2 regions of the Hoeflea phototrophica DFL-43 genome follow, and region 1 is predicted to be linked to the other one. Evidence: riboswitches for the same ligand, from Rfam matches in the RefSeq annotation. Region 1 holds a riboswitch; the other holds the start of a gene.
What was found. A riboswitch is a leader RNA that binds a small molecule or an ion and turns the genes downstream of it on or off. The one in region 1 is predicted to bind cobalamin.

Region 1 (5,351 bases):
CGCCTGCCGCCAAGCGCATTGGTCGGCCCGGCCTTCAGCTCGGTTACCAGCGCATCACCATCGGCAGGCAGATCGCCGGTCTGATACCCGGCTTCAGCCATGGCACGCATCACCTCAACCGTGCCGGCCGGTGTGTCGAGCCCGACGCCATTGGCGATGCGGCCATCGCGGTTGGGATAGTTGGCCAGCACGATCGCCACCCGCCGCTCGGACGGTGAGGTCATCCGCAGACGCGCCCAGCGCCGCGCCAGTTCGGCGACAAACGCCATCCGGTCCGGTTCGGGCTGGTGGGCAACAATGTTGGCCTCAACGGTCTCATCAAACCGCGCCGCGGCCTTGAACGACACCGCGCGAGCCAGCACCCGTCCATCCACCTCCGGCAGAGCCACATGCATGGCCAGATCCCGCGAGGTGAGACCCTGCTGCGAGGCAGCCCAAGCGTCCCGCCCGCCGCCGGCAAACACCGCCTGCAACACCGGCGCGCCAGTCGATTCGAGCACCGTGCCCTTGGTCGCGCCACCAGGCGACGAAACCGCGAACCCGGTGGCGTTGATCACCACATCGGGCGCAGCGCCTGCGAAGATCGCCTCCACCGTACCGACCGAGACCGGATCCTTGAGGCTTGAGACGAACACAGGAAGCGCATTGACGCCCTGTTCGCGCAACGCATCGCAAAGTGCTGAGACCGGCGCAGTCTGCCCGCTTTGAACCAGCGCCCGGTAAAAACAGATGGCCGCCACCGGCGCATCAGCCTTCCAGTCCCGTTTCAGATCATCGAGCGACGGATTGCCCTTGGCAGGATGCCACAGACCGGCCTTGAGCAGGGGCGCCGCAGGTCCGGGCCGTTCGCCACCCGTCAGCAGGGCCTCGGACAGGTCAATGAAACCGCGCGCGTTCTCCGCCCCACCCTCGTTGAGATAGGCCCAGAGTGCCAGCCGGTCGGCCTCGTCAAGGGTCGAGAACGGCTCCAGCCCCGGATCGGGCTTGTCGTCGCCCGGCAGCGCCGCAAGCTTGAAGCCGTACGTCGAAGCAGCAGCCCGGAGGCTTTCCAGCGCATAGGAGAAATAGCTTGCCCCGCCAAGCGCCCGCACCACCACCAGCCTCGCCTTCGGCGCCATGCGGGCGATGAAGGTGTCGACCGACATCGGGTGTTTGAGATCACTCAGGCTGGCAAGCCGCCAGGCCATGGAGCCCGACGCCTGACGCGCGCCGGCAATGCTCGCAAGCTCGGTGTCGGCGGCGCTCAGGAACAGGATATCGCCGGGAGACTGGCCGAGGTCAACGGCCTCGTCACCATCGCTCAACGCCCCTTTTTGCGCGACCAGCAGATGCATCGGGACGGAGCCTCCTTATTGCCTCAGCCTGAAAGCTGGGACAGACCATCGCGGATTGCGGCTTCATCAAGATCATGAAGCCCGATCACCACCAGCCGTGTCTCGCGTGTTTCGCCGGCAGCCCAAGGCCGGTCGAAATGGGTGTCGATGCGGCTGCCCACGGCCTGGATCACCTGCCGCATCGGCTTGCCGGCAACATCGGCAAAGCCCTTGAGCCGAAGAATGTCGTGGGTCTGGATCAGCGTGACCAGGCCTTGGGTAAAGGCTGCCGGGTCGGCGACCGGTCCCAGCGACACGACGAAGCTCTCGAACTCGTCATGATCATGATCGTGTTCGTGGCCGTCCTCATGGTGAAGCTCGTGATGCGACTTGCGGTTGGCGATGTCGTCTTCCGTGCCCATGCCAAGCCCCAGAAGAACCTCCGGCGCCACCTCACCCTGCCGCGATTCCACGAATGCAGGTTTGCGCGACATGTGTGCGGAAATCCCGCTGCGCACGCCTTCCAGCTCTTCCGCACTGATCAGGTCAGCCTTGTTGAGCACGATCAGATCCGCGGCCGTGAGCTGGTCTTCGAACAGTTCCTCAAGCGGGCTTTCATGATCAAGCCCCTCGTCAGCCTGGCGCTGTGCGTCGAGCTTGTCATGATCATGGGCAAACCGTCCGGCCGCCACCGCAGCGCTGTCGACCACGGTCACAACCCCATCGACTGTCACCTGGGTCTTGATCCCGGGCCAGTTGAAAGCGGCGACCAGCGGCTGCGGCAGCGCAAGGCCGGACGTCTCGATGACGATGTGATCAGGCCGGTTCTTGCGCGCCAGCAGCTGTTCCATCGTCGGGATGAAATCATCGGCCACGGTGCAGCAGATGCAGCCATTGGTCAGCTCGACGATGTCGTCCTCCGAACAGACCTCATCGCCGCAACCCTTGAGCACATCGCCATCCACACCCAGATCGCCAAACTCGTTGATGATCAGCGCAATGCGTTTGCCATTGGCATTGGCCAGCATGTGGCGGATCAGCGTGGTCTTGCCGGCACCGAGAAACCCGGTGATTACGGTGGCGGGAATCTTGGACCCGTTCATGGTTCTAACCCTTCATCTTGAGCGGCAGACCGGCAGCGACGAAATGGACTTCATCGGCCAGACCCGCGATTGTCTGGTGGAGGCGGCCGGCATGATCGCGAAACGCGCGCGCCATGGCATTGTCCGGCACGATGCCGAGGCCAACCTCGTTGGAAACGAAAACCACCGGCCCCTTGAGGCCCGGCAGTGTTTTGGCGAGCCGTTCAAAGGCCGCATCAATGTCATGTTCGCCGAGCATCAGATTGGTCACCCACAGCGTCAGGCAATCAACCAGCACCGGGCGGTCGGCGCGCGCCGCGTCAGCAAGCGCTTCCGCCAGCTCAACCGGAGCCTCGACGGTTTCCCATCCGGCCCCGCGCCGGTCCTGGTGCGTTGAGATCCGCGCGCGCATCTCTTCATCCCAGGCCTGACCGGTCGCCAGATAGAACCGCATTGGCGAGGCCGCCTCGACCAACCGTTCGGCAAAGGCCGACTTGCCCGAGCGTGCGCCGCCGAGCACAAGCGTCACCGCTGGCAGTTTGCCGCTCACGCCCCCGTCACGCCTCTGCGTCCCGGGGAACCCGCGACAGGAAAACCCCGAGCAGGCCACCGAGCAACAGCCAGAAAAACAGTGTGGTCGCCAACGATGCCGCGGCATAGGCAGACGCGATATAGGCGGGAACTTCGCTGTAGATGTCTTCCGGCACGGGCACGCCCCACATATGCGGCGCAGCGATCAGCACAACGCCAACCGCCTTGGCAATCATCTCCGGTCTCAGCGCGATCAGCCAAAGGCCAAGTCCCGTCAGAGCGACCGTGATCATCCACCAGCTCTGGCGATCACCGAGATCCGCATAGGGAAACCCGGGCACCGCAGGCGGCAGGCTGAAGGAGGGGGCGAGTTGGACTGCAAACCAGGCACCGGCGCCAAGGAACAAGCCCCGCATCAAGGCTTCACGTCCGGCGGGAAACTCGATCCCGGTCAGAAGCGCCACGGCCGCCAGCATCAGGGCAAAGCCGCCACCGGCGACCAGATTGGCGAGAATCGTATTGCCGAAACGGCCAAACCAGAGCTGTTCTTCGCCTTCGCCATGATCATGGGAATGGCTGGCCTCTGCTTCAGCAGCGCCATGGCTGTGACCAGCCTCGCCATTCTCATAGGCTTCTGCCTGCATGATAAGCGGAATGGTTTTGACATATTGGGCGGGCGTCATCACCAAACCGGCGATAAGCCCGGCGGCAAGAGCCGCCAGGAGCAACCTGACAATCATGAGATCAATCCCTTAGTGGCAGGGAAAGCCGTAGGAATGCCGGGTGTCGTGCGCCGCGTCGTGCAGCGTCTGCGAATTGGCCAGGCCAACTCCGAACACCAGAATGGAACCGATGACCAGTGCCATCAATCCGGCAACGGTACGTGCGCCGATGCGATCGGTCAGTGAAAGCGTTTCAGTCTTAACAGCCATGACAACCTCCGTGAATGGCTTCGGAAGAACACCTCTTCCAAAGGTCCGGCTCTCAACCGGTGCGAATGGCAGGTCTCCTGGCTCGCGGGTTCTGTGCAACCAGATAAGTCGCACAACAGCAAATGCCAGCCTTCCCGACGTTTGAGGCGGTCATGAAAACGGGACGATTCGTAGACAAAGAGGCGTCCGCGCCGATTGATCATGCCGCCACGTCAGTGGCTTTCCCCGGCTTGGTTGGTTCAGATCACAGGCAAACACCATTGTTCCCCCGTCACCCTGGCGTCCCGAACCGGTGACATTTGCCTAACCGCTCTACAGTCGCGGGGTCGGCTGCGATAAGGATGCCCGGCTTGGGTCCATCCCGTCGCATTCCCTTTTGATCCGGAGAGACAACTTGCATCCCTGGAACCATTCGAGACCCAAGTGATAGGCACAGGCCCGCCGGGTGTCAATCTCGATTGCGCCCTCAGATCGTCCATCAACGACCAATGACGCCGCTGGCCTCCATGATCCGTTCAAATCCAACCAAACGGCCCAGTTCCGCGGCAATATCGTCGAGCGCCGCATCGACATCTTCGCGGTAGTTCAGCAATCCACCGGTCAGTCCGAAACTCTTCAGCAATTCGGCGCGATAGGCATCCGAACCGAACAGCCCGTGAAGATAGGTCCCGGAGACGCGACCGTCCGGCGAGGTCGCACCATCGGGCCGTCCGTCGAGAATGGTCATCGGCCGGGCGCAGTCCGGGCCCTGGCTGACACCCAGATGGATCTCGTAACCCTCAAGCGGCAGATCGCCTTGTGCGGATCGTGCGGCGATGTTGCGAACCGTTTTCTCAGGCGCCATTTCTGTCGAGATATCAAGCAGGCCGAGCCCTTCGGCGGCCGGCTCTGCGCCTTCAATACCCAGCGGATCACGCACCATGCGGCCAAGCATCTGGTAGCCGCCGCAAATCCCGATGATCCGCCCGCCACGGCGATGATGCGCCTGAAGATCCGCATCCCAGCCCTGACCGCGGAAATCGGCAAGGTCTCCGATGGTGGATTTCGAACCGGGCAGAATCACCAGCCCGGCATCCTCCGGCAGACGCTCGCCGGGTTTGACAAACACCAGCTCCACATCGGGCTCCGCGCGCAGCGGATCGAAATCATCGAAATTGGCGATCCGCGACAGCACCGGCACCGCGATCTTGAGCGCTCCTGCCTTGCCACGAACAAGCCGTTCGAGCGCCACCGAATCCTCTGCCGGCAGACGGGCTGCGGATTTGAGCCAGGGCACAACGCCGAAACAGGGCCATCCGGTAAATCCCTCGATCGCCGAGATGCCGTCGTCAAACAGGCTCACATCGCCGCGGAACTTGTTGATCAGGTAGCCCGCAATCATTGCCCGGTCGGCATCGGGCAGGATCGTGTGCGAGCCGACGATGGATGCAATCACGCCGCCACGGTCGATGTCGCCCACCAGCACCACCGGCACCTTGGCCAATGTCGCAAAT
Region 2 (5,351 bases), 320 kb from region 1:
AGGATGACGGTCTCGGCCGGCGCCAATGTCGGCGAACGGCTGATGGCGATCGGGGACCGGCATTACGGCAACATCCGCGGAGCTGCGATCGAGTGGCTCGAGCGGGTCGAGATCAATGCGGACCGGGTCGATGACCAGCCGCGCGCTTTCTCCGGCGGCATGCGCCAGCGGCTGCAGATCGCCCGCAATCTGGTCACCAATCCGCGGCTCGTTTTCATGGATGAGCCGACCGGCGGGCTCGATGTTTCAGTGCAGGCGCGGCTGCTTGATCTGTTGCGAGGGCTGGTTTCCGATCTGGGGCTCGCCGTGGTGGTGGTCACCCACGATCTCGCTGTGGCACGGCTCCTGTCGGACCGGATGATCGTGATGAAGGATGGCCGGGTGATCGAAGCAGGCCTGACCGACCGGGTGCTTGATGACCCGCGCGCGCCCTACACGCAGCTTCTCGTTTCCTCCATTCTTCAGGTGTAAGCCGATGACCTCCCTTCTGATTGCATCCGAGGTTCACAAGACCTTCGTCATGCACATGCGCGGTGGTGTTGAACTGCCCGTCGTTGCCAATGTCTCCTTCTCGATGAACTCCGGGGCCTGCGCCGTGCTTGGCGGACCTTCAGGTGTGGGCAAGAGCTCGATCCTGAAGATGCTTTATGGAAATTACGGCTGCGATGGCGGGCAGATTCTGGTGCTGCACAATGGCAAGCATGTCGATATTGCCTCGGCCAGCCCACGCAAGGTGCTTGAGATCCGCCGCGATACGATCGGCTATGTCAGCCAGTTCCTGCGTGCGGTCCCGCGGGTGTCCGCCCTGGATGTCGCTGCCGAGCCGCTTCTGGTGCGCGGCGTGGCGCGCGAGGAGGCCCGCGACCGTGCGCGCGTGCTGTTTGCCCAGCTCAACCTGCACGAACGGCTCTGGTCGTTGCCGCCGGCCACCTTCTCCGGCGGTGAGCAGCAGCGCGTCAACATTGCCCGCGGCTTCATCACCGACCATCCGGTCCTGCTGCTCGACGAGCCGACAGCGTCGCTGGACGCGGCCAATCGCGAGGTTGTGATCGAATTGATTGCCGCCAAGAAGGCTGAAGGTGCCGCGCTCCTGGGGATCTTCCACGATTATGATGTGCGCAACGCGGTCGCCGACCAGGTGATCGACGTTTCCGCATTCGCAGCCGGAAAATCTGCCGCATGACCAAGTTGTCTGAAGCTCCGCTGGTTCACGCCACAGCGAAGATCGTGGACTCGACGCTTGGCCGCTACACCGAAGTCGGTGCCGGGTGTACGCTGTCGCACTCGACCATGGGCGACTATTCCTACTGCGTCGACAACACCCAGATCGCCTATGCGACCATCGGCAAGTTTGCCAACATCGCCAGCCATGTGCGGATTTACGCGAGCATGCATCCGATGGACCGGGCTTCGCTGCATCATTTCAGCTATCGCTCATCGTGGTATTTCGATGGTGAGAGCGACGATCAGGCGTTCTTTGATTGGCGCGCCGGGCAGGGGATCACCATCGGTCATGACACATGGATTGGTCATGGCGCGGTGGTGATGCCGGGGGTGACGATCGGCAATGGCGCAAGCATTGGCGCCAATGCGGTGGTCACCAAGGATGTGGCTGACTTTGCCATTGCGGTTGGCGTTCCGGCCCGCACGATCCGGCAACGCTTTTCCGATGACGTCGCCTCCCGGCTTGATGCGCTTGCCTGGTGGGACTGGGAGCATGACAAGCTGCATTCCGCGCTCAAGGACTTTCGCGCACTGTCGGCCGAAGAGTTCCTCGAGCGCCACGGCGGCTAGAACCCTTGCCTTAAGTCTTTCCACGCCAGCCTTCCTCGAAGATCAACTCGTCGAGCGGCAGCCGGCGGTTCCAGCCTTTGACCTGCAGTTCGGGGCGCTCATAAAGCTCATCGACATAGCCCAGGCAGAGATAGGCGACGATCTCGATCCGCTCAGGGATGCCGAGGATGGTTTTGAGATCGGCGTCATGAAAGATGCTGACCCAGCCCATGCCGATGCCCTCGACGCGGGCTGCGAGCCAGAGGTTCTGGACCGCGCAGACGGTGGAGTAGAGATCCATATTTGGATTGTGGGTCTTGCCCAGGATCACGTCGCCGCCTCGTCCACGGTCGCAAGTGATGCAGATGTTGAGCGGCGCCTTGCGGATGCCCTCGAGCTTAAGAGCTTTGTAGTCTGATTGCCGTTCTTCCGGGAACATCCGGGCGGCCTCATCGTTTGCGCGGCCAAATGCATCCGCAATTCTGTTGCGCACCGGCTGGCTGCGGATGGTGATGAAGTTCCATGGCTGCATGAAACCGACCGAAGGCGCGTGATGGGCCGCCTCGAGCAGCCTCTTCAAGACATCATCGGGAACAGGTTCGGGCAGAAACTGGTCGCGAACATCGCGTCGGGTGAAAATGGCCTTGTAAACGGCGTCGCGTTCACTGGCGAGGAACGGCTCGGCTCTGGCCAGCCCAGATGTCTTCGGCATTGTTTGATCCCCAACAATCCGTGAAAACCCGGCAACGCCGTCCACGCGCTGCTAGGCTATGACATCTGGCCGGTCTTCTGACTTCGGATCATTTGGCAGGCGCGCCTTCCCGGATTTCCCAGTGGCCCGGGGGTCCCAGTGACGTTTTGCGCTTGCCATCCCCGTTACAGCGTTGGGCACGTTCCGGTCTTGCACCGAATTCCCGATTCTCCCGCTTTTGGCGGACACCAGATTGCTTCATTGGTGCATGGCCGGGGCCGTGATGCAAGGCCGGAAATGCCCGATTTCCAAGGATTTCCCCCGATCAAGAAGGGGCTCTGTGGATCGTTACAAAACTGACATCAAACCGACATCGCAGCTTCACATGCCTCCGATAGTCCACCTTGCAGAAACTGCTAAATCCGGATTGCCGCAAAGGACATTGATTATGCTTGAGTTGACCGAAGTGACGCGTCGTTTTGGCGTCAACACCGCAGTCGACGCTGTTAGCCTGTCCATTCCCGAGGGGCAGATGGTTGGCATCATCGGTCGCTCGGGCGCCGGAAAATCCACGCTCCTGCGCATGATCAATCGGCTGACAGGGGTCAGCGACGGAGTGATTTCGCACTCCGGACGCGTGGTTTCGACCCTGAGCGGCCGTGAACTCAGAAGCTGGCAGCGCGATTGCGCGATGATCTTTCAGCAGTTCAACCTGGTTCCCCGGCTGGATGTGGTGTCGAATGTCCTGCATGGCACGCTCAACATGCGGTCGACTTTCTCGACGATGTTCAACCTGTTTCCCCGCGAAGACATCCTGAGGGCGATCTCCATTCTTGAGCGGCTTGGAGTCGCCGAGAATGCGCCGAAGCGCGCCGAGGCGCTTTCGGGCGGGCAGCAGCAGCGTGTCGCCATTGCCCGTGCGCTGATGCAATCCCCGAAACTGATCCTCGCCGACGAGCCGATCGCATCGCTTGATCCGCTCAATGCGCAGATTGTGATGGACGCGCTGCGGGACATCAACAGGCAGGAAGGCATCACGGTGGTGACCAACCTGCATACGCTCGATACCGCGCGCAACTATTGTGAGCGCATCATCGGGATGGCGCAGGGCAAGGTGGTCTTTGACGGCAAGCCTGATGCGCTGACCACCGAAGCCGTTCGCGCCATCTACGGATCGGGCGCCGATGGCGAAGAAATATCCGAATCCATGACCTCGACGAGCCTGCGGGCCCAGGGCCGCCCCGCCGATGTCAAGGCGCGAACCAATGCTTCGGGCGAAGTGGTCCTGGAGACAACCTGACCCGGAAGGTTCGTCAGTCCGGCCAGCGAATGCAATCCGGCATCATCCCTTTCGCCTGCCCCTTCTAACAACCCTCGAACGGAGACAATCCTATGATGAAAACAATCCTCGTGGCGGCAACTGCCGCACTTCTGTCCACAAGCGCATTCGCACAGGACGCGATCACCGAATTCCGCATCGGTATCCTCGGCGGCGAGAACGCCCAGGATCGCCTGACTTCGAACGAATGCCTGCGCGCCTATGCCGAGGAAGCCCTCGGTGTGCCTGTCAAGCTGTTTACCCCCGCTGACTATGACGGCGTGATCCAGGGCATGCTCGGCGGTTCGATCGACATGGCCTGGCTCGGCGCATCGTCCTACGCCAAGGCCTATCTGACCGATCCCGAGTCGGTCGAACCGGTGCTGGTCAAGACCAACCTCGACGGCTCGTTCAGCTATCATTCGATCGGTTTTGCCCGCAAGGAGAGCGGCATCACTTCGCTGGACGACATGAAGGGCAAGACCTTCGGATTCGGTGACCCGAACTCGACCTCCGGCTACCTCATTCCCTCGATCGAAATTCCGCAGGCAACCGGCGCTTCCATGGAAAGCGGCGATTACTTCGGTGAAGTCAAGTTCACCGGCGGCCACGAGCAGACCATCGTTGCCGTTGCCAATGGTGAAATCGACGCCGGCGTCACCTGGGCAGACGGCCAGGGCAACTGGGAAGACGGCTACAATTCCGGCGCTCTTCGCAAGGCCACGGATTCCGGTCTTGTCGACATGAACGAGATCGTCCAAATCTGGAAGTCGAAGCCAATCCCGGAAGGCCCGGTCACGCTGCGCAAGGCACTCCCGCAGGACGTCAAAGACACGGTGACCGAACTCGTCGGATCCATGCATGAAAAGGATGCGCAGTGCGCCTACAACATCGCCGCTGGCGAGACCGCAGGCTTCAAGCCGATCACCCACGAAGCCTACGAGACCATCGTTGCCGTTCGTGAAGCCAAGACCAACTAAGGCTCTTGCCAAACAGTCGCGGGGAGCCATCCGGCTCCCCGCTTTCTATTCGTGAAGGATGCCCGCCGATGAGCGACATGACTGCACAGCAGGACGGCTCGGCCGCTTCGAAGGCTATCCGCGAAAACTACCTGGAGATGACCCGCCGGAAGCAGATGTATGGCGGCATTTTGCTTATCGTCTTCATTGCTCTTCTGGTCTCCGGGTTCAGGCTTGCGGATGCCCGCAACGCCGGCGGGTTCTGGGATGGCATATCCCAGATATTCCAATTTCCTTCCGAGGTCGTCGCCGAGGGAATTGAGAAATCGGCATTGCTTCCGGCACTGCTGCTGGAATTTTTGCCTTCGTTGATTGAAACACTCAACATCGCGGCGGTCTCGACGTTAATCGGTGCTGCGGCCGCCATCGTGCTGGCGCTGCTGTCGACCCGCGGGCTGGCGCTGTGGCCCCGGATGATCCCGGTGTTTCGGCGCTTGATGGACGGCATGCGCGCAATCCCGGAGATCGTGATCGCGCTCGTCCTGATCTTCATTCTTGGCGGCGGGCCGGTTCCGGCGATGATCGCGATTGCCATTCACACCGCCGGCGC

Region 2: linked by a shared signal. The riboswitch ahead of bluB (5,6-dimethylbenzimidazole synthase) and the one ahead of HPDFL43_RS15305 (CbtB domain-containing protein) in region 1 are both predicted to bind cobalamin.

Annotation. Positions count from the first base shown of each region.
Region 1 is NZ_CM002917.1:3,227,371-3,232,721, forward strand. Features, by position in the region: gene cobN (cobaltochelatase subunit CobN) at 1-1,334, opposite strand, end outside; gene cobW (cobalamin biosynthesis protein CobW) at 1,358-2,416, opposite strand; gene cobU (bifunctional adenosylcobinamide kinase/adenosylcobinamide-phosphate guanylyltransferase) at 2,421-2,945, opposite strand; gene HPDFL43_RS15300 (CbtA family protein) at 2,953-3,666, opposite strand; gene HPDFL43_RS15305 (CbtB domain-containing protein) at 3,679-3,858, opposite strand; cobalamin riboswitch at 3,909-4,286, opposite strand; gene HPDFL43_RS15310 (cobyric acid synthase) at 4,337-5,351, opposite strand, start outside.
Region 2 is NZ_CM002917.1:2,909,284-2,914,634, reverse strand. Features, by position in the region: gene phnK (phosphonate C-P lyase system protein PhnK) at 1-471, shown strand, start outside; gene phnL (phosphonate C-P lyase system protein PhnL) at 476-1,183, shown strand; gene HPDFL43_RS13800 (DapH/DapD/GlmU-related protein) at 1,180-1,794, shown strand; gene bluB (5,6-dimethylbenzimidazole synthase) at 1,805-2,485, opposite strand; cobalamin riboswitch at 2,536-2,732, opposite strand; gene phnC (phosphonate ABC transporter ATP-binding protein) at 2,913-3,764, shown strand; gene phnD (phosphonate ABC transporter substrate-binding protein) at 3,857-4,762, shown strand; gene phnE (phosphonate ABC transporter, permease protein PhnE) at 4,831-5,351, shown strand, end outside.